DNA from 3 places in the Pokkaliibacter sp. MBI-7 genome. Region 2 is predicted to be linked to each of the others. Evidence: predicted binding sites of a transcription regulator. Region 2 holds the regulator's gene; each other region holds the start of a gene.
What was found. Region 2 encodes sigma-54, which starts transcription at its own class of promoters, with help from an activator protein. Its sites were predicted from a motif close to TGGCACNNNNNTTGCTNT; they were not measured.
Positions count from the first base shown of each region.

Region 1: the regulator sigma-54 is predicted to act here: its motif matches at 4,980-4,997, upstream of QCD60_RS02855 (BON domain-containing protein).
Region 3: the regulator sigma-54 is predicted to act here: its motif matches at 6,259-6,276, upstream of QCD60_RS25010 (BON domain-containing protein).

Region 1 is NZ_JARVTG010000001.1:632,279-639,976, forward strand. Features, by position in the region: gene QCD60_RS02830 (sugar phosphate isomerase/epimerase and 4-hydroxyphenylpyruvate domain-containing protein) at 1-1,559, shown strand, start outside; gene QCD60_RS02835 (shikimate dehydrogenase) at 1,592-2,446, shown strand; gene QCD60_RS02840 (hypothetical protein) at 2,742-2,945, shown strand; gene QCD60_RS02845 (PA2169 family four-helix-bundle protein) at 3,331-3,798, shown strand; gene QCD60_RS02850 (hypothetical protein) at 4,360-4,560, shown strand; gene QCD60_RS02855 (BON domain-containing protein) at 5,031-5,621, shown strand; gene QCD60_RS02860 (hypothetical protein) at 5,702-5,839, shown strand; gene QCD60_RS02865 (DUF2383 domain-containing protein) at 6,149-6,616, shown strand; gene QCD60_RS02870 (hypothetical protein) at 6,873-7,160, shown strand; gene QCD60_RS02875 (hypothetical protein) at 7,208-7,624, shown strand; gene QCD60_RS02880 (hypothetical protein) at 7,641-7,698, shown strand, end outside.
Region 2 is NZ_JARVTG010000001.1:835,757-843,454, forward strand. Features, by position in the region: gene QCD60_RS03715 (KpsF/GutQ family sugar-phosphate isomerase) at 1-126, shown strand, start outside; gene kdsC (3-deoxy-manno-octulosonate-8-phosphatase KdsC) at 146-673, shown strand; gene lptC (LPS export ABC transporter periplasmic protein LptC) at 702-1,265, shown strand; gene lptA (lipopolysaccharide transport periplasmic protein LptA) at 1,249-1,755, shown strand; gene lptB (LPS export ABC transporter ATP-binding protein) at 1,752-2,477, shown strand; gene QCD60_RS03740 (RNA polymerase factor sigma-54) at 2,555-4,027, shown strand; gene raiA (ribosome-associated translation inhibitor RaiA) at 4,131-4,439, shown strand; gene ptsN (PTS IIA-like nitrogen regulatory protein PtsN) at 4,449-4,913, shown strand; gene rapZ (RNase adapter RapZ) at 4,910-5,764, shown strand; gene QCD60_RS03760 (HPr family phosphocarrier protein) at 5,779-6,051, shown strand; gene mgtE (magnesium transporter) at 6,202-7,551, shown strand; gene yjgA (ribosome biogenesis factor YjgA) at 7,662-7,698, shown strand, end outside.
Region 3 is NZ_JARVTG010000002.1:1,155,703-1,163,400, reverse strand. Features, by position in the region: gene QCD60_RS25035 (metallophosphoesterase) at 1-542, shown strand, start outside; gene QCD60_RS25030 (MarC family protein) at 695-1,294, shown strand; gene QCD60_RS25025 (hypothetical protein) at 1,470-1,679, shown strand; gene nosP (nitric oxide-sensing protein NosP) at 1,984-3,156, shown strand; gene QCD60_RS25015 (NahK/ErcS family hybrid sensor histidine kinase/response regulator) at 3,146-5,875, shown strand; gene QCD60_RS25010 (BON domain-containing protein) at 5,867-6,187, opposite strand; gene QCD60_RS25005 (response regulator transcription factor) at 6,530-7,189, opposite strand; gene QCD60_RS25000 (aldehyde dehydrogenase) at 7,482-7,698, shown strand, end outside.

The DNA.
Region 1 (7,698 bases), 200 kb from region 2:
TGGCGGCTGAATACGGCATGCAGATCGGTTTTGAAGCGCTGGCCTGGGGCAAGCACACCTATACCTACGAGCAGGCCTGGGACATTGTCAGCAAAGCCGATCACCCGCATCTGGGCATCATTCTCGACAGCTTTCATATCTATGCCCGCCACAGCACGCTCGATCTGATGAAGCAGATTCCCGCGGACAAGATCACTCTGGTGCAACTGGCCGATGCACCGGACCTGAAAATGATGGATGTACTGCAGTTCAGCCGCCACTTCCGCTGCTTCCCGGGGCAGGGCGACTTCGCCGTTGTGGAGTTTATGCAGGTGCTCAAGCAGCTGGGTTACAACGACTACGTTTCGCACGAGATCTTCAACGACGAATTCCGCGCTTCCTCTGCCCGCGCCAAGGCCGTTGACGGCATGCGCTCACTGATCTGGCTGGAAGACCAGACCCGCGCGCAGGCGCCGCACATTGAAGTCAAAAACACCTCCAGCTCCCATGCTCCGGCGGCTACTGACCTCGACATCGCCTTTGTTGAGTTTGCCATTGAAGAAAAATCCGGACAGCCACTGGTCACCCTGCTCGATCAGCTGGGCTTTACCGAAACCCACCGACACAAGAGCAAGAATGTCAGCCTCTACCGTCAGGGCGGCATCAATCTGGTCATCAACAAGGAAATTGAGAGTATTGCGCATACCCATTTTCTGCTGCACGGCGTGTCCGTCTGCGCCCTTGGGCTGGGTACGCCCAACCCGCAGCAGATGCTGGATCGGGCACGGCACTATCTTTGCCCGGAATTCCGTCACCAGACGCGCCCCGGTGAGCTGAATATCCCCGCCATCAAGGGCGTCGGTGACAGCCTGATTTACTTTGTTGATAACAGCAAAGGAGCTGAGGACGAGAGCACTGCCGTCAAACCGGCATTCTATGATGTGGACTTCAACGAGATTGCTGGCGCCAGCACCGGTGCCGGGCTCAAACGTATCGACCACATTTCCCAGACAGTCACACCAAGCGACTTTCTCTCGGCATCGTTCTTCTACAAATCCGTATTCAATTTCAACTGCGATCTGAATCAGGACCTGAACGACCTGTACGGTCTGGTGGTCAGCAAGACCCTGACCAATGCTGACAAGAGCATCCGCATTCCACTGAACATGTCAGCCAGTATCGAAACCAGCGCCCAGCGCTTCATGCGGCAGTCAAAAGGATCCGGCTTCCAGCAGATTGCCTGTGAATGCGACGACATCTTTGCTGCCGCCCGCCGGGTCGACCAGCGCTATGTGCTGCAGATTCCTGCCAACTACTACGAAGATCTGGATGCCAAATACTCTCTGCCTGCCGAACAGCTGGCGCAGATGCAGGCGCTGAACATCCTCTATGACCGTGATGCCAAAGGGGAGTTCTTCCACTTCTATACCAAGGAAGTGCACGGCGTGTTCTTCGAGATTCTGCAGCGCAATGGCTACGAGCGTTATGGCGAAGCCAACGCCCATGTACGTATGGCCTGTCAGACCAAGGAATACAAAGAACGTCAGGAGCGCATCAACGCGCTGCTGCAGAACAACTGATGACCGTCTCTGACTGGCACACAGGTATCACCATGAAAAATAACGTCACCAAACTCGGTCTGATCGGCAAGAACATTCTCAAGTCCACCTCGCCCCGGCTGCATGTCTTTCTCGGCGAGACACTGGGCATGCCCTGTACCTATGAGCTGCTGGAAGCGGGCGATGACTTCCCCGAAGACTTCCTGCAGCAGCGTATTGCCCGCTGCGCCAGCGAAGGCTACGCAGGCACCAACGTGACCTTCCCGTTCAAACAGAAGGCACTCGGCTTTGTTGATCACAAAGCACAAAGCGCAGCGCTGGTCGGTGCGACCAATACACTGGTATTCCGCGATAACGGCATTACCGCCTCCAACACCGACTTCAGCGGCTTTGCCCGCGCCTATCGGGAAAACTTCGGTCGGCAGCCCGCAGGCAAGGTACTGATGCTGGGTGCTGGCGGCGTGGGCCGTGCCATCGCCTTTGCCCTGACTCAGCTGCAGCTGGACACCTTGTATATCTTTGATACCAGCACGGCGCAGGCAGACGATCTGGTCAGCAGCCTGCAGGCAGCGGGAGCAAAGGCAGAAGTTGTCACTCAGGAGCGTCTGGTCGATACCATGCGCAGCTGCCAGGGGCTGGTCAATGCCACGCCCATAGGCCACTACAAAACACCCGGACAGCCTTTCCCCGAAGATGGCTGGGCACAACAACAGTGGGCGTTCGATGCGGTCTACACACCGATCGAAACGGAATTCCTGCTGCAGGCCAAGCAGCATGATCTGAGCATTCTCACCGGCTTCCAGCTGTTCTTTTATCAGGGCATTGATGCGTTTGAACTGTTCATGGATACCAGAGTGGATGCCAAAGCCATTCAGCCTGCATTTATTGCTCATATCGGCGGCATTTGAGACCCCGACCACCTGAATACACCCTGGGTGAGGAATCACCCCTTGGCCACGGATGGCATTTTTCACTTCCAGCACTTCACGCTTCAACAGTGGCGCCTGTCTCGTCTCAGCCACCAGCATTGCCGCCAAGAGCGTGAACACGCCCTTATCTCTGTTACCAACAGACACGATTCGTAGCGTCCGCAAACCACAGCCACAGATAGCCGTGGGCAAAATAGAACACCTTACTTGCAGCTGGCAGCGCGGCTGCAAGCGCTTCAACTATCGACATCTATCTGCATCTCTGGAGTCCCCCATGCGCCCTACCCTGCCCGTACTGCTTATGTCTCTGACTCTGGTACTCAGCGGCTGTCTGGATATGAACAGCCAACCCGCGACCAGCAGCGACGCCGCACAGACCAGTGACAGTTCCGCTACTGACAGCTCAAACGCTGGCAGTTCAGGCTCAGACAGCAGCTCCACGTCAGGCACTGCCACTCAGCCTGCCTTGCGTTACTGATCCGGCTCAGCAGCAGGCAGATGAGTCACCCTGTAAAATCTGCCTGCTCTTCTATAAAAAATTTAGACAGCAACCCTCCTTCCGCTACCACTTCGAAAATATATTATTTAATTTCAATGACTTAACCATTGGCACACATTCTGCTTTGTTTGATATGCCGCCTGACTGTTCATCTATCGCAGTGTAGATAAGCACGACCCGTCAGGATGGCCACTCGGCAGGATGATCACGATCACCCCAGCTGCCCCTTCAGGACGACCAACAGGGGCGATGTGATACCACGAAATGCGATCTCATCCTGTTCGAGCATTCGTGATCGGCTTTTCAGTCCCACACCGGCAGACTGAAAGTGGATTAATCACCCCCTAATTCACGCGAGTCAGTTATGTTGATCAATGACGAGAAAACCAGCGAACTCAGCGTGCTGAACCGGGTGTTGGCCGTCTGCGAAGATGGCCGCAGTTTCTACCAGCACGCAGCCCAGGAGGCGGAAAGCGCTACCCTGAGGCAGATATTCCGGGAGCAGGCCCAGATACGCTCCGAAGCCATTCAACAGCTCAGCAACGAAGTACATAAGCGGCACGGCAGCCCGCTACACTCCGGCACCCTGAAGGGAACGCTGCAACAGTGGTACACCGACATTCGGGCACGGCTCAGCCACTCTCAGGACCATGTGTTTATCCAGCAACTGGAGGAAACCGAAAACCAGACCCTGGGAGAGCTGAAGCGAGCCGTAAGAAGCTTGCAGGACCCTGCTCTGGCCCGCCAGCTTGGCTCACACCTGGCCTCTATCCAGCTGGCACATGACCGCATGAAGTCAATTGGTGAAGACCTGCGTGCTCGCGCCCATTAACGGTCGGCTCTCTGTGTGGGCAATATAATACGTAAGGTGCGCCAATAAACCCTCAGCAACTCATGGTAAAGACTGGTACCTCATAAAGAAGTGGAGCGTATCAGTCTGTTTTTCTCCCACTTTTCACCTTCAGTTTTTACGCGCCTCTCCCTTCTGCTCTGATATCCACACTCGATCCTCCGGCCCGCTGTTGCATATGTTTCCTCTGATCTGGCATAAAACAATGTGAGTAATATTTTCAAAAACACCGCCGTTAGCATTCCTTCTTTCGCCTGACGAACTCACTCTTTCATTGATCACTATCAATACAGATGACATTTGTCATGATAGGTAGATGATCTGGCACAATTAACCTGTAAAAACTGCGCTGACTGCCGGTAAAAATCGGAAACTTGATGGGTGGAAATTTCAAAAAAATGTAAAAACCATTAAATATCAATAATTTATAAAATTGGCATTAAATATGCTTTATTGAGATAACACCCTGACTTCATCAGTCAGCAGCAAAGCAAAGATGTTCGTCAGGTAGCCATAGACCAAGAATTTGAAAGGATATCTATCATGGTGGAATTACTGCTTGTATTTTTCGTTGGTGGCATGCTCTCACTGGCTTTTACTCTCGGCATTTTTTCTACGGTTTCGGTAAGCCTTGTTGGTATTTGCCTGACCATGCTATTAACAGCAGTCGCTCTTTGCCTTTTCATGGAGCGCTTTTACTACTACCGCCTGAATAAAATAAAAGAGGAACTCGCGCTGGACTGATATTACCCTGCACAATCTATCTCGATATCAAAGCCCATAGGTAATAAAGATTTATCACCTATGGGTTTTTCTTTTTATACCCCTTAATTTCTCTCCGTATGAACTCCAAAAAATAGCCCCCACAAATACTCCCCACTCTTAAATAAAACCCAAACGACCATTACTTACAGCATAAATACAATGCCATGCTTTCTGCACTCACAGAAAATTCCATCAGTAAAAAAACACCACCCACAAGAAAAAAACCGAAACACTTTCAGGCAATAAAAAACAATTGTCGCCTTTCTTTTTTTAAATAAATTACTTTTATAAGATTGCTTAAAAAAACGCCTGTAATTATTTCTTCCCTTACCCTGTAATTACTTAATTAAGCGTCGACCTAAAATATACAAAACCTTATAAATCAATAGTTTATAAATTGGCATAACCATTGCTTAGATATATACGTGAATCAACAGAAGGATATGACCATGAATCACATCATTAAAAAAACTGCACTGACTGCTCTTCTTACTACTGCACCTGTTTTTGCTTTCGCCAGCCAGAACAGCGGTCAATGGGAAGGCAAAATGAATGATGCATGGCTGGATGGAAAAATCGAAACCATCTACCTGATGAATGAAAACCTTAACCCTTTCAAAATTGATACTCAGGTAGATCAAGGTAATGTCACCCTTACTGGTAAGGTCGATAGCGATGTTGAGAAGCAGCTTGCCGGTCAGCTCGCCAAGGGTGTCGACGGGGTTAAAGGCGTCAACAACCAGCTGGTCGTCGTAGCAGACGGTGAGCATGCTGACCGCCAGAAAGACGGCAGTTCCTTTATGGACAAAGTGAAAGCTGCCAGTACAACCGCCAGCGTCAAAACCCAGCTGTTCATGCAGAAAGATGTCACCGCGACTGACATCAATGTGGATACCGCCACAGGTGGCGTTGTCACTCTATCAGGGAGTGTTGGCAGCGATGCCGAGAAAGATCTGGCTGTCGCCGTCGCTTCCAGAGTCGATGGCGTATCCAAAGTGATCGACAACCTGACGGTGTCGGCAGAAGCAGCACACAGCTAATAAGTATCCAGGTGCCACAGCAAGGTTGCTGACGGCACAACCGGCGAGCCAGGGAAGGCTGAAGGCAAGGAGAGACGATCATGACACTGAGTCCGGAACAACGAATGCGGCTGATACGTAAACTCTATCGTCACATACGCACCGCCGCTCAGGCCGCTACCGTGCACGAGTTGCCAGCGATTCAGCCCTGTGCCAGATCGTCCGCCCAAGCTGCGTGATCAGGGATGTCTGTAACAGACGTCGCATCTGCAACGGACAGCAGCCTTCAGGGATGAGAACCAGAGGCCAAAGCAGGACAGCAGAGGTCGCCAGGGAAAAGGACTTAAGGACGAGTCGGTGCAGGGACCCGCAGGAAGCAAACGACAGCAGGAAGCCTGGCTCAGAGATGGCTCCTCAGGGAAAGATGGAAAATCAGGGAATGCTGGCAGGGAAGAACGATTCAGGGACGATTACGACGGATTTTCAGGGACTGGAAGGGACTCTCCGGCCAGGGGATGGCCAGTAGCAGAAACACTCAGGAGGAGCCGATGTACCACCGCACGCTATCTGCCACGGATGCCCGTAGGCTGCATGGTTTTCTCATGGTCTGTGAAGACGGTAGGCAGATCTATGAAGAAGCAGCTGCACACACGGACGATCCGGGGCTTCAGAAATTACTGACCGATCAGGCCAGCACCCGCAGCAAGACTATCAATGCACTCAAACCACGCTACGAACTGCACAGTGGCGAGCAACTACATCATCCACGTTCCGTTCAGGGTCTATTGCAGCAATGGTGTATTGAACTGGGCCAGCGATTCGGCAGTGAGCACGCCGCATTGAGCGTACTATTCAGCCAGCTGGAGAAGCTGGAGGACCACACGCTGAACATGCTTTATAAAACCATTCGTCAGATCGAGAGCGGATTGCTGGCGAAAGAGCTGAGCGAGCAAATCGTGCTGGTTCTGGAAAGCCATCACCGGCTCAAACAACTGAAGGCGACTTACCGCCTCTGAAGAAAGTACAGGCTATGCTGCTGGATGGAACCGGGGAAACACTATGAAAACAGCCGCTGCTTATTGTCATCTAACCCCCGGATCAGCTCAGCTATAGTTAGCTGGCCGTTGAACGTCTGTCTGCATTGCACATACCGCGCTTTGCAACGACCAGTCAGATTCTGCGTCCCTGTCAGATCACTCCGCCATGACGGCTTCTGCACAGGACACTGAACACCGACTTTTAAACCGCGACTCAACCTTAGAGGGACTTACCATGAGTACAGCAAAAGCAACCCAGACCACCACTACTGCTGCCGCCGCTGCCAAAGCACATGAAACCATTGACCGTATTGCGGTACATGCAGAGAAAGCCGAGGAGAACATCCGCACCAAGGCGGGTGAAGTGGATGACAGCGTCAAGGCGCAGTACGCCCAGGCCAAGGTAAAAGGCCAGCAGGCCTGTGATGCCGTCTCCACCTATGTTAAGGAAAACCCCATGACGTCGCTTGGGATCGCCTTTGGGGCCGGTGTGTTACTGACTGCACTGCTGCGTCGTAAATAAACCCTATGCAGCCCTCCCAATCCCCCCTGAGCCCACCCGAGCCTGATATGCAATCTCAGGCCGAACAGGAGGCAGACAGCAGCGAAACCGCACAGGTTTCGCTGCTGGCACAGTTATCTGACAGCTGGTATGCCGTGCTGTCGCAGATTTCCGGTGCCATCGATCTTGCCGCACTGGAAGCCCGGCTGGCAGCACTGAGTCTGCTGGAGATGCTGGCACTGGCGATTACTCTGGCGGTGCTTGCCATCACAGCGTGGCTACTGGTGCTGGTATTGATCGCCCTGGCGCTGATGGCCGCTGGCATGCCGCTCTGGTTAAGCGTCACAGTGCTGCTGGTCACCAATCTGGCAGCCTGTCTCTGGATAGTGCTACGCATCCGGCGCAAGTCGGCAGACGCCACATTCCCGGCAACCCGTTCGGTGTTCAGGGAATACACTCAGCCTCAGCACGACACCGCAGAGTAAGGCAGGAGCTTCGGCCATGTTTGGACAATCACCCCTGAAGCAGCACATTCAGGACCAGCGCCTTGCCCTGCATG
Region 2 (7,698 bases):
CTGCTGGCCGCTGAGGCGCTCAACCTGATGGAACAATGGAGTATTACCGCCCTGGTAGTCGTAGAGCAAAACAAACCGGTCGGCATTCTGCACATGCACGACCTGATCAAAGCGGGAGTAGTGTGACATGGCTCAGGAAAGCACTCTGGACTCACTGCTACTGCAACGCGCACAGCGAATCACCATGCTGATCATGGATGTCGACGGCGTTCTGACCGACGGTCGCCTGTATTTTGCTGAAGAGGGCTACGAGTTAAAAGCGTTCAACTCCCTTGATGGTCACGGCATCAAGATGCTGCACAAGGTGGGTATCAAAACAGCAATCATTACTGGCAGGCGCTCTGCTCTGGTAGCAAAACGAGCAAAGGATCTCGGCATTCACTTTTTATTTCAGGGCAGAGAAGACAAGCTGGACGCACTGGAAGAGCTGCGTCAGGAACATCAGATCGACATGGAAAACATTGCCTACATTGGTGATGACTGGCCAGACCTGCCGGTACTACGTCGTGTCGGACTGGCAGTGACAGTACCCAATGCCGCCCCTGCGCTGCAGCCCCACACCCACTACTGTTGCCAGCGCAACGGCGGCGAAGGCGCTGTCAGGGAGCTATGCGAGCTGATACTGACAGCACAGCAGAAGCTGTCGGCCTGCTTGCAACCCTATCTGGACTGAGTAAGAAGCAGAAAATGGGGGTGGACACATGTCCCTGAAGAACCGAGTTATCCTGATTCTGGCCTTCGTACTTATTGGGATTGCACTGCTGCGCTATGATCTGCGTGAGCCAGATCAGCCAGTACTCAGTCTGGAGGTGCTTGATGGCGAGAAAGCAGACTCCTACGCCACTGGCATCACCACTGAGCGCTTTGATCAAAACGGACAGCTGGCATCAAGCGTATTCTCACCACGCGTCGACCATTTTCAGTCGAAGGGGGTGAGCTTGTTACAGATGCCTGATATCCGCACCTGGTCCCAAGACGGAGAGTGGCATACCACGGCCAGAAATGGTCGTTACTATGATGCCGACGAACATATTGAACTGGAAAACAATGTTGTAATTGATCGCCAGCCACCACAAAACCCAATAACCATGGCAACAGAATGGCTGCGCATTGATTCACACCTTGAGCAAGCGTCAACAGATAGACCGGTGGTCATTACAGCCCCGGATGGCATTGCAGAGGCTACAGGCATGACTGCCGACTGGGCCAGCAACCGAGTAACCCTTCTCTCTCAGGTAAGAGCCACCTATGAAACAGCTCGTTAGACTCGCATTCGGCGCAGCCATACTCTTTCCGACTCTGGCCATGGCACTCCCTGAAGACCGGGAAAAACCTGTACACATCGTCTCTGATCAGGCGGTATTGGACGATGCCAAAGGTACCGTCACCTACACAGGGAACGTCAAGCTGACTCAGGGAACCCTGGAAATCAATGCAGACAAGGTCGTGCTGTATGTCGTCAACAACGAGCTGACCAAGGCCTTTGCATACGGCAAACCTGCGCACTACCAGCAATTACCCAGCCCGGATCAGCCCCTGACCCATGCCTACGGCCTGACTCTGGAATATGACCTGACCGCAGAGACAGTGACTGCCATTGAACAGGCAAAGCTGACTCAGAATCAGGACACTTTTACCGGCGAACGTATCACTTACGACATTACCAAACGCACGGTAAATGCATTCAGTGCTCAGGGCAGCAGTGGCAAGCGTGTTGAGATGATCCTGCAACCAAAGAAAAAAGCGACCCCATGAGCACATTACATGCACAACACCTGGCCAAAGCCTACAAGAAACGTCAGGTGGTCAAGGATGTATCCGTGAAGGTCAGTCGCGGCGAAATTGTTGGGTTACTTGGCCCAAATGGCGCGGGCAAAACCACCTGTTTTTATATGATTGTTGGCCTCGTTGCTTCAGACAAAGGCCGTATCCTGCTGGATGAGCAGGATCTCACCACTCTTCCTGTTCACGGCCGTGCACGAGCGGGAATTGGCTATCTACCGCAAGAAGCATCGATTTTCCGCAAGCTCAGCGTGAAGGACAACATCCTGGCGATCCTCGAAACCCGAGCAGAGCTGAGCAAGGCAAGTCGTCTGGAGCTTATGGAATCCTTGCTAAAAGAGTTCCACATTACGCACATTCGCGATAGTCTGGGCATGAGTTTGTCTGGCGGCGAGCGACGTCGGGTGGAAATTGCCAGGGCATTAGCCATGGAACCTGACTTCATTTTGCTGGATGAACCTTTTGCAGGTGTTGACCCGATATCCGTCAGTGACATTCAACAGATCATTCGTCATTTGAAGTCACGGGGCATTGGAGTGCTGATCACCGACCATAACGTCAGGGAAACCCTGTCGATTTGTGATCATGCCTATATTGTTAGCGATGGGACCATTCTCGCAGAGGGAGATGCCGATGCTATTCTTCAACATGAACAAGTACGGCAGGTCTATCTGGGCGAAAACTTCCGCTTTTGAGCAGCCCGGCATGGCGGCAATAACACGCCATTTTCAAGCCTGATCCGATGAGTCAAGAAGTATCTTCGTAGCCAAATATGAAACCCTCATTACAGCTGAAAATCGGTCAGCAGCTGACCATGACCCCGCAGTTGCAACAGGCTATTCGTCTGCTGCAGCTTTCCACTCTCGACCTGCAGCAAGAAATCCAGGATGCGCTGGACGGTAATCCGCTGCTTGAGGTCGAAGAAGAATTCGAACCTGCTGTTGCTGAAGAGCGTTACGAAACGGCTCTGAAAAACGAAAGTGCCAGCAGCAATAATGACAGCGAGCAGGAGACTGACAGCCAGTGGTCAGAAGATATTCCTGAAGAGCTGGCTGTCGATAGCAACTGGGAAGACACCTACTCCACACTGCCCAGTTCTTCATACGATAGCGAAGATGGTTACGACTTTGAATCACGAGCCACTGCAGGTGAAAGCCTGCAGGCTCATCTAGAATGGCAGCTCAATCTGACCCCGATGAGCGAACGTGATCAGTTGATTGCTTATACCCTGATCGACAGCATCAACACCGAAGGCTATCTGACCAGCTCTTTGGAAGAGTTGATGGAAAGCCTCAACGAAAACGATGACGAAGACCCTGTAGAAGAAGATGAGCTACTGATGGTTTTACACCATCTGCAGCAATTTGATCCTCCCGGGGTTGCTGCTCGCGACCTAGCTGAATGTCTGACTATCCAGTTGCGACAGCTACCTGTCGAGACACAGTGGCGACAACAGGCTCTGGACATCATTGCGCAGCACCTGAATCTGCTTGGCACCCGAGACTATGCAACCCTGATGCGTCGCACCCGTCTGAGCGAAGAAGAGCTGGCCGCCGTCATTCATTTGATACAGACCCTTAATCCTCGCCCTGGCGCCAGCATTACCTCTGGCGATTCGGAATATGTGATCCCCGATGTGGTTGTCAGCAAGAAAGAAGGTCAATGGCTCATTGAACTGAATCAGGATGCCATGCCCAGGTTGCGTATCAACAATAGCTACGCCAGTCTGATCAAGCGCGCAGACTCAAGTAGCGACAACACCTATCTGAAGAATCAGCTGCAAGAAGCACGCTGGTTTATCAAAAGCCTGCAAAGTCGCAACGACACCCTGCTCAAAGTAGCCACCAAGATTGTTGAATTTCAACTCGACTTCTTTGAAGAGGGCGAAGAAGCAATGCGCCCGATGGTCCTGGCAGACATTGCTCAGGCAGTGGAGATGCACGAGTCCACTATTTCTCGTGTCACAACCCAGAAGTTCATGCACACTCCACGTGGGGTGTTTGAACTGAAGTACTTCTTCTCCAGCCACGTCGGTACATCCGACGGTGGGGAAGCCTCCTCGACAGCAATTCGCGCCATAATCAAAAAGCTGATTGCCGAGGAGCCTCCGAAAAAGCCATTGAGTGATGCCAAGCTGGCTACCCTTCTGGAAGATCAGGGTATCAATGTGGCTCGTCGTACTGTGGCTAAATATCGCGAAGCTATGGGTATTGCCCCATCGAATGAGCGTAAACGTTTGGTTTAAAAGCTAAATTTTTTGACGCAAAAAAAATTTGACGAAGCCTGCAAGCATACGGCTATATTGAGATGCAACCAGCAAACATTCACCGGCAACTCAGGAGAGTGCTATGCAAATAAATATCACAGGCCATCAGCTGGAACTCACCCCTGCTCTCACTGATTACGTTCACAGCAAGCTACAAAAGCTGGAACGTCACTTTGACAACATCACCAACGTTCAAGTCACTCTAAGCGTGGAAAAAACCCGCCAGATCGCCGAAGCCAATGTTCATCTGGCAGGTGGCGAGCTGTTTGCCACCCATGAAAATGGTGATATGTATGCTGCAATTGACGGCCTGGTAGACAAACTGGATCGCCAGCTACTGAAGCATAAAGAAAAGCAAAAAGAACGCAGTCACGGCGTTACGGTACGTTAATCCTCACCTATGCAACTAAACCAACTTTTAACCCAGGCATGCACCATTGAAGGTGCAGCCTGGAGTAGCAAGAAGCGCGTACTGGAACAGGCCAGTGAACTACTGGCCAGCCAGTTCGACCATCTGGATGTTGACGCTATCTACAACGGCCTTCTGAGTAGAGAGCGACTAGGCAGTACAGGCCTGGGTGGCGGGATTGCGATCCCTCACTGCCGCTTACAGGACTGCGACAAGGTCACTGGCGCATTGATACATCTCAAAGACCCTGTCGACTTCGATGCTCGTGATAATCAGCCTGTCGATCTGATTTTCGTCCTGCTTGCTCCCGAAGAAGCTCATGACTCTCATCTGCAGGCATTAGCACGCGTTGCCGGGTTGTTGCAGGATGAAAGCAACCTGCAGCGCCTACGCCGAGCTGGCAGTGCAGAGGCCTTATATCAGACAGCACTGGATATAGCTGCTCAGACATCATGAAACTTTTTATCATCAGTGGTCGGTCAGGATCAGGAAAAAGTACAGCACTCAACGCGCTGGAGGATCTTGGCTACTACTGCATTGATAACCTGCCCGTCGACCTGCTGAAAGCACTGGTCGAGCAGGCTCAGAAGTCTCCCAGCCCTGAGCGTCAGAATATGGCTGTCAGCATTGACGCTCGCAACCTTCCCGGTGGTCTGGGCGATCTTCCAGTGCTATTGCAAGACATCCGCAACATGGGTGTCCACTGTGAAGTGATTTATCTGGATGCTGATGAAAGCATCCTCCTTCAGCGCTTCAGCGCCACCCGCCGTCGTCATCCGCTGACCAATGGACGCATCAGCCTCCAGGAAGCCATTCAGGAAGAGCGAAGACTGCTTCGCCCTATTTCCAACTGTGCCGATCTGACTATCGACACGACTCATATGACGCTGTACGACTTGCGCGATACGATCAAAGTGCGCGTTGCAGGCCGTGCACAGGAGCTGGCGGTATTATTTCTGTCGTTCGGATTTAAGCATGGCCTGCCACTGGATGCAGACCTGGTGTTTGATGTCCGCTGCCTGCCCAACCCACATTGGATTCCATCACTGCGTGGCTTCACAGGGCGTGAGCAACCTGTCATCGACTACCTGCAAAATGAGGCAGATGTGGGCAAGATGCTTGATGACCTGCGTAACTTGTTAGAAACTTGGCTACCATATTATGAACGCAACAATCGTGCCTATATGACGGTAGCCATAGGTTGTACAGGTGGCCAGCATCGCTCGGTTTATATGGTCGAGCAATTAGCCGCTTACTTCACTGCAACTCGGCATCACATCCAGACTCGGCACAGAGAGCTCGATTAACTTCAGGATGCGGCATGCGCGAAGAGAAAATTACGCTTATTAACAAATTGGGCTTGCATGCCAGAGCAACAGCTAAGCTGATCGGTGTGACCACCCGTTTTACCTGCCGGATCCAGATGGGCAAGATCGGCGGCAAGATGGTTGATGCCAAAAGCATCATGTCCGTTATGTTACTGGCGGCCAGCAACGGTACTGAACTCCAGTTCATGCTAGATGGCGAAGATGAGGCACAAGCCTGGGAAGCCATTGCCGCTATGATCAATGATCGGTTTGAAGAGGGAGAATAACCTCCCTAACCCACCAGCTGCTCTCCTCCACTCCTCAATCCCGTTGCCATTGCACTGGCATGAGCGGGATATTCAGATACTATTTCAGCAGTGATCTAGGAACTCAGCCTCTGTGCCCAGCGGTGCAGATCCGCACACCAGGAACGAGCTATGGCCCAGGCCCTGAACCACAGCCAGCTGGAATACCTCAATGCCGCGCTCAGCAGCGGTGAGCTACAACAGGTACGCCGAATGATGAACGGCGGCCTGAAACCCGCCGATGTTGCCCATCTTATCGAGTCTTCCCCACCTAAAATCCGTACCTTGTTATGGAATATGGTCGATCAGGACAACGAAGGGGAAGTCCTGCAATATCTGAGCTTCGACCTGCAGGAGAGTTTCCTGCGGGAAATGAACGCGGAAGAGCTCATTGCCGCCGTTGAGCACCTGGATATCGACGACCTGGCAGACATGCTGCAGCATCTGCCAAGCACGATCATCAGCGAAGTGTTGCGTTCGATGGATCAGCAGGACCGCGAACGTCTGGAACAGGTACTGTCCTACCCCGAGGACAGTGCCGGCGGGTTGATGAATACCGACACCATTACTGTTCGGGCGGATATCTCCATCGACACAGCGCTGCGATACCTGCGCTGGCACAGTGAGATCCCTGCTATGACAGACAGCCTGTTCGTGGTCAGCCGCAAAGATGTCTTTATCGGTATTCTGCCACTGACCCGCCTGCTGGTCAGCGACCCCAATATCAGTATTCGCGAGGTGATGATTACCGATACCATCACCATCCCTGCCACCATGCCTGACACCGAAGTTGCCAAACTATTCGAGCGGCACGATCTGGTATCAGCACCGGTGGTGGGAGATGACAATGTCCTGCTCGGACGTATCACAATCGATGACGTGGTTGATGTTATTCGCGAAGAATCGGACCACTCACTGATGAGCATGGCCGGCCTTGATGACGATGCGGATACCTTCTCCCCTACACTAAAAACCGCCAGACGCCGTGCCGTCTGGCTGGGTATCAATCTAATCACCGCATTCATCGCTTCAGCTGTCATCGGTATGTTTGAGGCGACCATTCAGAAAGTGGTAGCGCTTGCTGTGTTGATGCCCATCGTTGCGAGCATGGGCGGCATTGCAGGCAGCCAAACGCTCACCCTGATGATCCGCGGTCAGGCTCTGGGACAGGTAGAGCGCAGCAACATGGGCTGGCTGCTCAATCGCGAACTACTTGTCGGACTGCTCAACGGCGCATTATGGGCCATCGTCATCGCCTGCCTGGCCATGCTCTGGTTCAAGGACATCACAATTGGCCTCATCATCGCCAGCGCCATCATCATCAACCTGATCGCGGCCGCACTTTCTGGTACTATGTTGCCCCTTTTACTGAAGGCGTGGGGGATCGATCCCGCCCTGGCAGGAAGTGTAATCCTGACTACCATTACAGATGTGGTGGGGTTTATGTCCTTTCTCGGCCTGGCCACTATTTTCTACGCCTGATCGTATTTCCGCTCTGCAGCCCTGAGACGTTCAGCAGGACTCCTGCCAACGACACATCAACAGGCATCAGAAGAAATACAGTTCCCCACCCAGGTTTGACGGATAAGACAATGCGCTACAGCTGGCATAAAGACGACCAAGAAGACG
Region 3 (7,698 bases), on a different contig from region 2:
TGGTCGGGATAAACTCTGCCCCGCGATGGCGGCACAAGGACGGTGAGATTCCGTTGGGCGACCTGAAACGCCAGTTGCAACAGCATGTGGAGCAGACGCAGCGGACAGGCAGCGCCCCGACAGTCACCGTTGCGGTATTTCACCATCCGCTGGACTGTCGACGCAGGCAGGATGAGCCAAACCTGATTCACAATGCCGAGGCGATCCTGGCGACGCTGAGCCAGTATGGCGTTGATCTGGTACTGAGTGGCCATATCCATGATCCGCTGATGCGCACCAGCCAGCATCGTTATCCGAGTCATCAGTTGCCACTGGTCATAGCACTGGCCGGGACCTGCATGTCGTCACGCATCCGTATCGGCGCACCGAACTCCTTCAATGTGATTGATTTTCTCGGTCAGCATGAGGCGGCTGAAGTGCGTATCACCCGCATGGACTGGCAGGCAGATCAGCGACATTTCTTTGAAAAGGAAATCGCCAGCTTCTGTCGCGATGTGGGGGGCTGGCAGGAGCTGCTGCCTCATGTGCATTTGCGTGGTTAGTGACCTGTACACGTTTCAGGGCAGAGATGAGTATGGCGAAGGGAAAATATGTCTATCGTGGTAGGCAGTCTCGATGTCAGCTCCTATAATGCGCGCCGCCTTGCCATACTTGCACCTTCCGGTGCGGCGCATCTTTTGCTGTGAAGATTGAAATGGACCTGCCTACTTACCTCAATGCGTTGACTGCTCTGTTCGTCATTATTGACCCCATCGGTGCTGCACTGATCTTTCATTCGCTGATTCCAGCCGATGATATGAAACACCGCGTGCGCATGGCGCTCAAGTCGACCCTGATCAGTACCTTACTGCTGCTGATCTTTGGCCACTATGGCGAGGGGTTGTTGCACCATCTTGGTATCAGTATTCACGCCCTGCGCATCTCAGGCGGGCTGCTGTTGTTCTATACCGCGTTCAATATGATCACCAAGGACATCGAGTACGCGCAGCAGTCCGAACGCAAGGATATCTCGGTCTTTCCTATGTCCATCCCACTACTGGCGGGGCCTGGCTCGCTGACGCTGGCTATCCTGTTGTTCTCCCGTTCGGCGGATAACGCCGTCAATCTGGGCGTGCTGGCTGCGATTCTGACCATCAGTTTCATTACGTTGGCACTGATGTTGCTGTCTCGTTATGTAAAGACAGTCATAGGGCGCACGGGCGATGAAATCCTTCGCCGCTTTCTGGGTGTGATTCTGGCTGCTCTGGCTATTCAGTTTGTCTATGAGGGTGTGAAGAGTATTGCCGGCCAGTAGCCGGTTATGACGGCTTTACCAGCAGGTTTCATCTGTTTTATTTCAACGACAATAGGTTTCAAATGAAGAATGATCCATTGAAACCGTCTGCAGGTAGGGCATAGCATTACGAGCCTCGCCAAAACCGATAAGTTGGCGAGGGCAATGGTTGTAACGATTCAAAAGGAGATGATCGATGAACCTAACAATAGGTGAATCCCTGATTGTGCGTCAGATGGCTCGTATGAACGAAGCCAGACGGGCTGGGAATCTGGCTATGTTTGATGATGCGAAGCACAGCATTCGCGAGACGCTTGAGAACATCAAGTTTCAGGATCCCCAGACATACCAGAATTACTTTCATTTATTGACCCACAAACTTGAGGACTGGGCCGAGCGTCACTGATAACGGATGCCGCTGTCAGCCTCACCCGAGAGGCTGACAGCTAAAGCATAGGTGGACGCTGTGCTGACTCCGTTCCATCTGATCTATCCATCGTCTTTCTACCCATCGGCTTTCTATCCGACGTCTTCTGAATACGCCTTCACTCGTAGTTCTCCACTTCCCCTTACTCCCCGGTTGATTGAACACCTCCTTTAGTCGTACTACTGATGGCGGCTGAATTTCACTCTCTGTCAGCGTAGACTCAGACCTGCTTCGTCAACTTTGCATAGAAGCCTATAACGATAAGCTTAAGCGGGTAGTTGCAATGAACGCTGCGATAGATCTTTACAGTCACGCTGTCCTGACGGCCAGCTCCGACGCCGTCGACCCTCACCTGGCTGCTTTCTCTCTGGCTGATCAACTGATGCATGAGCATCTGGGGTTCGTGCTGTTTTTTTGTTCTGCAGAGTATGACCTGGACCGTCTGGGCACGGCGCTCAGTCTGGCATTTGGTGATACGCCTGTCGCAGGTTGCACGACCGCAGGCGAGATTACGCCTCAGGGATATGGACGTGGCTGCATCGTGGCGGTGGGGTTTGACCGACGGGCGTTTGCGGTGGATCAGGCACTGGTGACCTGTCTGGATGAGTTTGACCTGACCCGTGCCCAGCATGTAGTGGAGGATCTGCTGGATCATTGCCGCGAGTCGGCATTGGCTCCGGTACGCGGCCATACCTTTGCCCTGACGTTACTGGATGGGCTTTCCAGCCGGGAAGAACTGGTGTTGTCCACACTTTGTTCTGCTCTGGGAAGTATTCCTCATTTCGGCGGCTCCGCCGGAGATGACAATCACCTGACCAATACCCACGTCTACAGTGAGGGAGCGTTTCATAGTGCAGCAGCGGTGATTGTAATGATCAATACACCGCTGGATTTTGACGTCTTCACCACTCATCACGTTCGCCCGCGCCACGAGAAGCTGGTTGTGACGGCAGCAGATCGTGATTCGCGCACCGTCTATGAACTTAATGCAGAACCTGCCGCACTGGCGTATGCCCGACTGGTGGGCAAGAACGTCAATGAACTCGACATGCATGTATTTGCCCAGCATCCGCTGGCGGTGCGCTATCACGATCAGTATTACGTGCGTTCTATCCAGCGGATCAATGCAGATTACAGCATGACGTTTTACTGTGCGGTCGAGAACGGCATTGTCATGACTGCCATGCAGCCGGGAGACCTGATGGAAGATTTGCGTCTGGCACTGACAGAACGCTATCAGCAGCTGGGACAACCGCAGGTCATCATCGGTTGCGACTGTTTTTTGCGCCGTCTTGAGCTGGAAGAGTTGGAGCAAACGGAGGCGACATCCACCTTGTTGCGTGACAACCGGGTGATTGGCTTCAACTCCTACGGAGAGCAGTTCAACGGGATGCATATCAACCAGACGTTCACCGGCGTCATTATAGGAAGGTACTGCCGCAGCGATGCCCTCTGAAACCTATTTACCGGCTCATGATTTATCTGACGGGCAGATGGCAGGCGACAGCCCGGGCGATCCGCTACTGCCCCTGCAGTTTTGTCAGCAACAGGATGATAACTTTACTCACATGCAGCAGCTGCAGGAGGAGAATCGCAAGCTGCGGCGTATTTGCGCGGCCCTGATCGAGCGGGTCGAAGCCAACAGCCCTGACCGGCCTGACCCTTACGCCGCATTCCAGCATTCCATCACGCTGGCAGAGCAGGTGAGGGAGCGGACCGATGCGCTCAATCAGGCCATGGCAGAGCTAAAGGCCAGCAATTTCCTGCTGCGCGAGGCGCGGGAAAAGACCGAAACCGCCAATCAGCGTCTGGTGGATGCCATCGAGAGTATTTCTGATGCCTTTGTGCTGTTTGATCAGCAGCAGCGCATTGTGCAATTCAATAGCCATTTCACCGACTTCTGTACCGAAGCGGGTATATCGGTAGGGCTTGGCACCACCTTGCAGCAGTTCCGGCAGAAGGCCAGTCGTTCAGGCATGGTGATGGAGGAGCGCTCAGGGCAGGGCGCAGGGACGACACTGTATCGTCTCCGTTCCGGGCAGTGGGTTCAGGCCAGTGAGCGCCCCACGCGCGAAGGGGGGCAGGTCATGCTCTATACCGACATCACCGAGCTGAAAGCCTCAGAGCAAGCTCTGCGTGAACAGGCGCTGGCGCAGAAAACCCGCTTGCTGCAGAACACGGTCAACAGTCTGTCTCAGGGTGTGGCCGTGGTGAATGCCGATGGTTTTCTGGAGTTATGGAATGGTCGTTTTCTGGCCCTGACCGGGGTTAGCCAGGCACAGCCCCACATGCGTCTGGCAGAGGTGCTGGCCGCCACCGAGCTGGGGCAGGGCAGTGACAGCAAAGATCGTAAGTTGCTGGGTGGCAGTGCTTATGAACAAAGGCTGTTAAATGGCAAGGTGCTGGAGGTTCGCAGCCATGCGATGCCGAGCGGTGGGGTCGTCAATACCTTCACTGATATCACTGAGCGCTATCACTATGCCGAGACACTGAAGGAGAGTGAGCGTTGGGTAAGACAGATCACTGATCAGATTCCGGCACTGATTGCCTATGTGGGTGACGACCTGCGGTACACCTTCACTAACCGTGGCTATGACGACTGGTACGGCTGGCAGCGGGGCAGTGCTATCGGCAATACCCTGGTCAAAATGCACCGGCGTCAGCAGTATTCGCGCCTGCAGCCTTATATCGAGCAGGCATTTGCCGGGCGTACAGTGACGTTCGAATTTCCTGAAACCAATGCCAGTGGGCAGGAGCGCTATCTGCTGCGCACTTATGTGCCCAACTTTGCCAGCCAGCCAGGCACTGATGCTATGGCAGGGTCTTCCGGGCAGAAGGCAAAGGTGATGGGGATTTTCGTGCTTATCAGGGACATCACCGAGCGGCGCAAACATGCTGAAGCATTGCAGCTCGCTTACCAGAGTCTCGAAGCCCGGGTTGAGGAGCGGACACAGGAGCTGTCGACCCTAAATGCCCAATTGCGCGACGAGGTCACCGAGCGTCAGCGCAGCCAGCAACGCATGCTGGAAGCCAAGCAGGAAGCGGAGCGGGCCAATCTTTCCAAAACCAAATTCCTCGCGGCAGTCAGTCACGATTTGCTGCAGCCTCTCAATGCTGCACGCCTGTTCACCGGGGCTTTGCTGGAAGCGCAGGTCAGTGAGCAGCAGGGTAATCTGGCGAAGAGTATCAATCACGCCCTTGAAGATGTGGAGGCGCTGCTGGGGACACTGGTCGATATTTCCAAACTGGATGCAGGGGTCATGCATGCCGAAATTGTCAGCTTCGACTTACGCGATCTGCTGACGGTGCTGGCGACCGAATTTCGTCAGGTAGCGGGAGCCGAGGGGCTGGACTTTCGCTGTCATCCTCTGGCGGTGCAGGTCAGCTCAGATCCGCAGTTGTTATCGCGTATTCTGCGCAATCTGCTCAGCAACGCGGTGCGTTATACACCACACGGCGGCATCCTGCTGGGTTGTCGTATGCGTCGGGGCAAGGTCTGTATTGAGGTGTGGGACACGGGCATGGGGATTCCCGCTGACAAGCAGGAGGAAATTTTCCAGGAGTTCCGTCGCGTCAATCCACCTGCTCATCGTCAGGATCGCGGTTTGGGTCTGGGGTTAGCCATTGTTGACAAGATTGCACGGATGCTGGGCTATGAGGTCAAGGTGACATCGCGTCCCGGTCGCGGCTCAACGTTCTCAGTGTCGATTCCACTGGCGCCGGATCAGGTGCCTGCTGGTGCCAGTACCCGAGACAGCCTGCCACAGCCGGGGAATATTGATCTGGGATGGGCTCCCATCTGGCTGGTGGATAACGATCATGCCATCTGCGAAGCAATGACAACATTACTTGAGAAGTGGGGATGCCAGGTCATCAGTGCGACCTCTCTGGCTGATCTTCATCGCCAGGTCGATATTACTGAGGATCAGGCAGCGCTGCTGATTGCGGATTACCATCTGGATAACGAAACGGCGACAGGGCTGGACGTGGTAGAGCACATCAATGCAGCGCGTACTACCGCGCTACCCGTGCTGATGATTACGGCCAATTACAGTCTGGAGCTGAAACAGCAGATTAAACAACAGGGTTATCTGCTGATGCACAAGCCAGTGAAACCACTGAAGCTCAAAATGGCATTACTGCAGCTGTTTGGCAGTCAGGTCGCCTCACAGTGAGGTGACCTGCAGGTTGTCGATCACCCGGTCAACATCTCTGGCCAGCGTAGCGATACGGATCGCTTTGTCCTGCGCTGTTTTGGAGCTTACTTCACCCGCCAGAGTGACCACGCGCCCATTTGTGGTGACGCTGATGCGGTGGGCCGGAATCTCGTTCGCCATCCACAATCGGGCCTGAATATCCATAGTTGTCAGTGCAGACGCACATTGCTCAAGCAGAGAGCTATGCGGCGACATACCCTGAGAGGCCGCCATGACCAGCGTTGAGGTGGTCAGAATGGCAGCAGTTGCAGCGACTTTTATCTTACGCATCTTGGGAACTCCCTCTCATTCAGATCACGAGTGGGTTCGGTTGTTATAGATAGGGACCTATCAGGCAGTCCTGAGCAACTTTCGCGCCATCTGTCGATAGTGATGATGTCAGGCTGATGGTTGCTTTGCCGAATGGTACAGCCGTGAGCTGGCCGCACCCCAAACCCTGACAGGAGTATGATCCATCACCTGTGTGACGGATTAATCACTGTTTGATGATAAGTATTGTTCAGTGAGAGGTTGTGACTGATCGGGTGGATACCGTCGATCATTGCAATGGAGTGATACAAATAGGGGTTGCACAGCGAAGTTCTGGCTGATCGGGAGTGGCCGTTGCAACTGTTAGCGACGCAGGTAATCGCTGAAGTCGATATCGCTGGTCGAAAGAATTGCCTGTACCCGGTTATGTACCCCGAGTTTGCGCAATATGGCAGAGACATGGGCTTTGACCGTGGTTTCTGCAATATCCAGATTGTAGGCAATCTGCTTATTGGATTCCCCTTTCGCCATGTGTTCGAGCACCTGCAGTTGCTTGCGTGTCAATGCCTGTAGCAGGGTCGGGTCAATCTGTGCGTCTTCGCGCTTATTGGGGGCTGTACGCTGGGTGCGGATAATATCGGCGGGTAAATAGACATTACCGTCCAGTATCTGCCCGATGGCTTCGCGCATCTGAGGACGTGGCAGGGATTTGGTAATAAAGCCAACCGCACCGTAGGTAATCGCCTGCAGGACGATATGCTTGTCTTCTTCGGCGGAGACGATAACAGTAGGAATGTCCGGTAATTCATTTCGCAGGCTGATCAGCCCGCTGAGGCCATTCATGCCGGGCATATTGAGGTCGAGCAATATCAGGTCAAGATCGTCGTGTTGCTGAGCCATCACAACGGTGCTATCCAGATCAGCACTCTCCAGTACGGTACTGCCCGGAAAACCATCGCTGATCACGCTGCAAATGGCTTCGCGGAACAATGGGTGGTCATCTGCTACCAGAATCTTGAACATGGATTGTGACCTTAATTGTTGTTATCGGTGGGTGACTTGGTGATGGCTGCCGGGCATTTAAGCCGGTTAATTAGAACGAGGCAATACGTAACTGCCAATGCGACCAAGGTCCAGCGCCGGGTAAATTCCGCTGATTCCATGCTCAGTACGGCTTGAATCGAAAAAAGCAGTACTAAAGTACTAATTTTTCCCTTCCAATGCAGCATACAAGGGTGCCAGAGCGGCTCCTATGATCAGTCTGTCCAAGCAAATCCGTGTTCAAAACAAGATAAATAAAAGCGAGGCACTGACCATGATCTATGCACAACCAGGACAAGCAGGCTCCGTCATTCAATTCAAAGAGCGCTACGGTAACTTTATCGGCGGCAAGTGGGTTGAACCTGTCAAGGGCCAGTACTTCACCAATACCTCTCCGGTCAATGGCCAGGCCATCTGCGAAATTCCCCGTTCCTCCGCCGAAGATATCGACAAGGCTCTTGATGCTGCTCACGCTGCTGCTCCTGCATGGG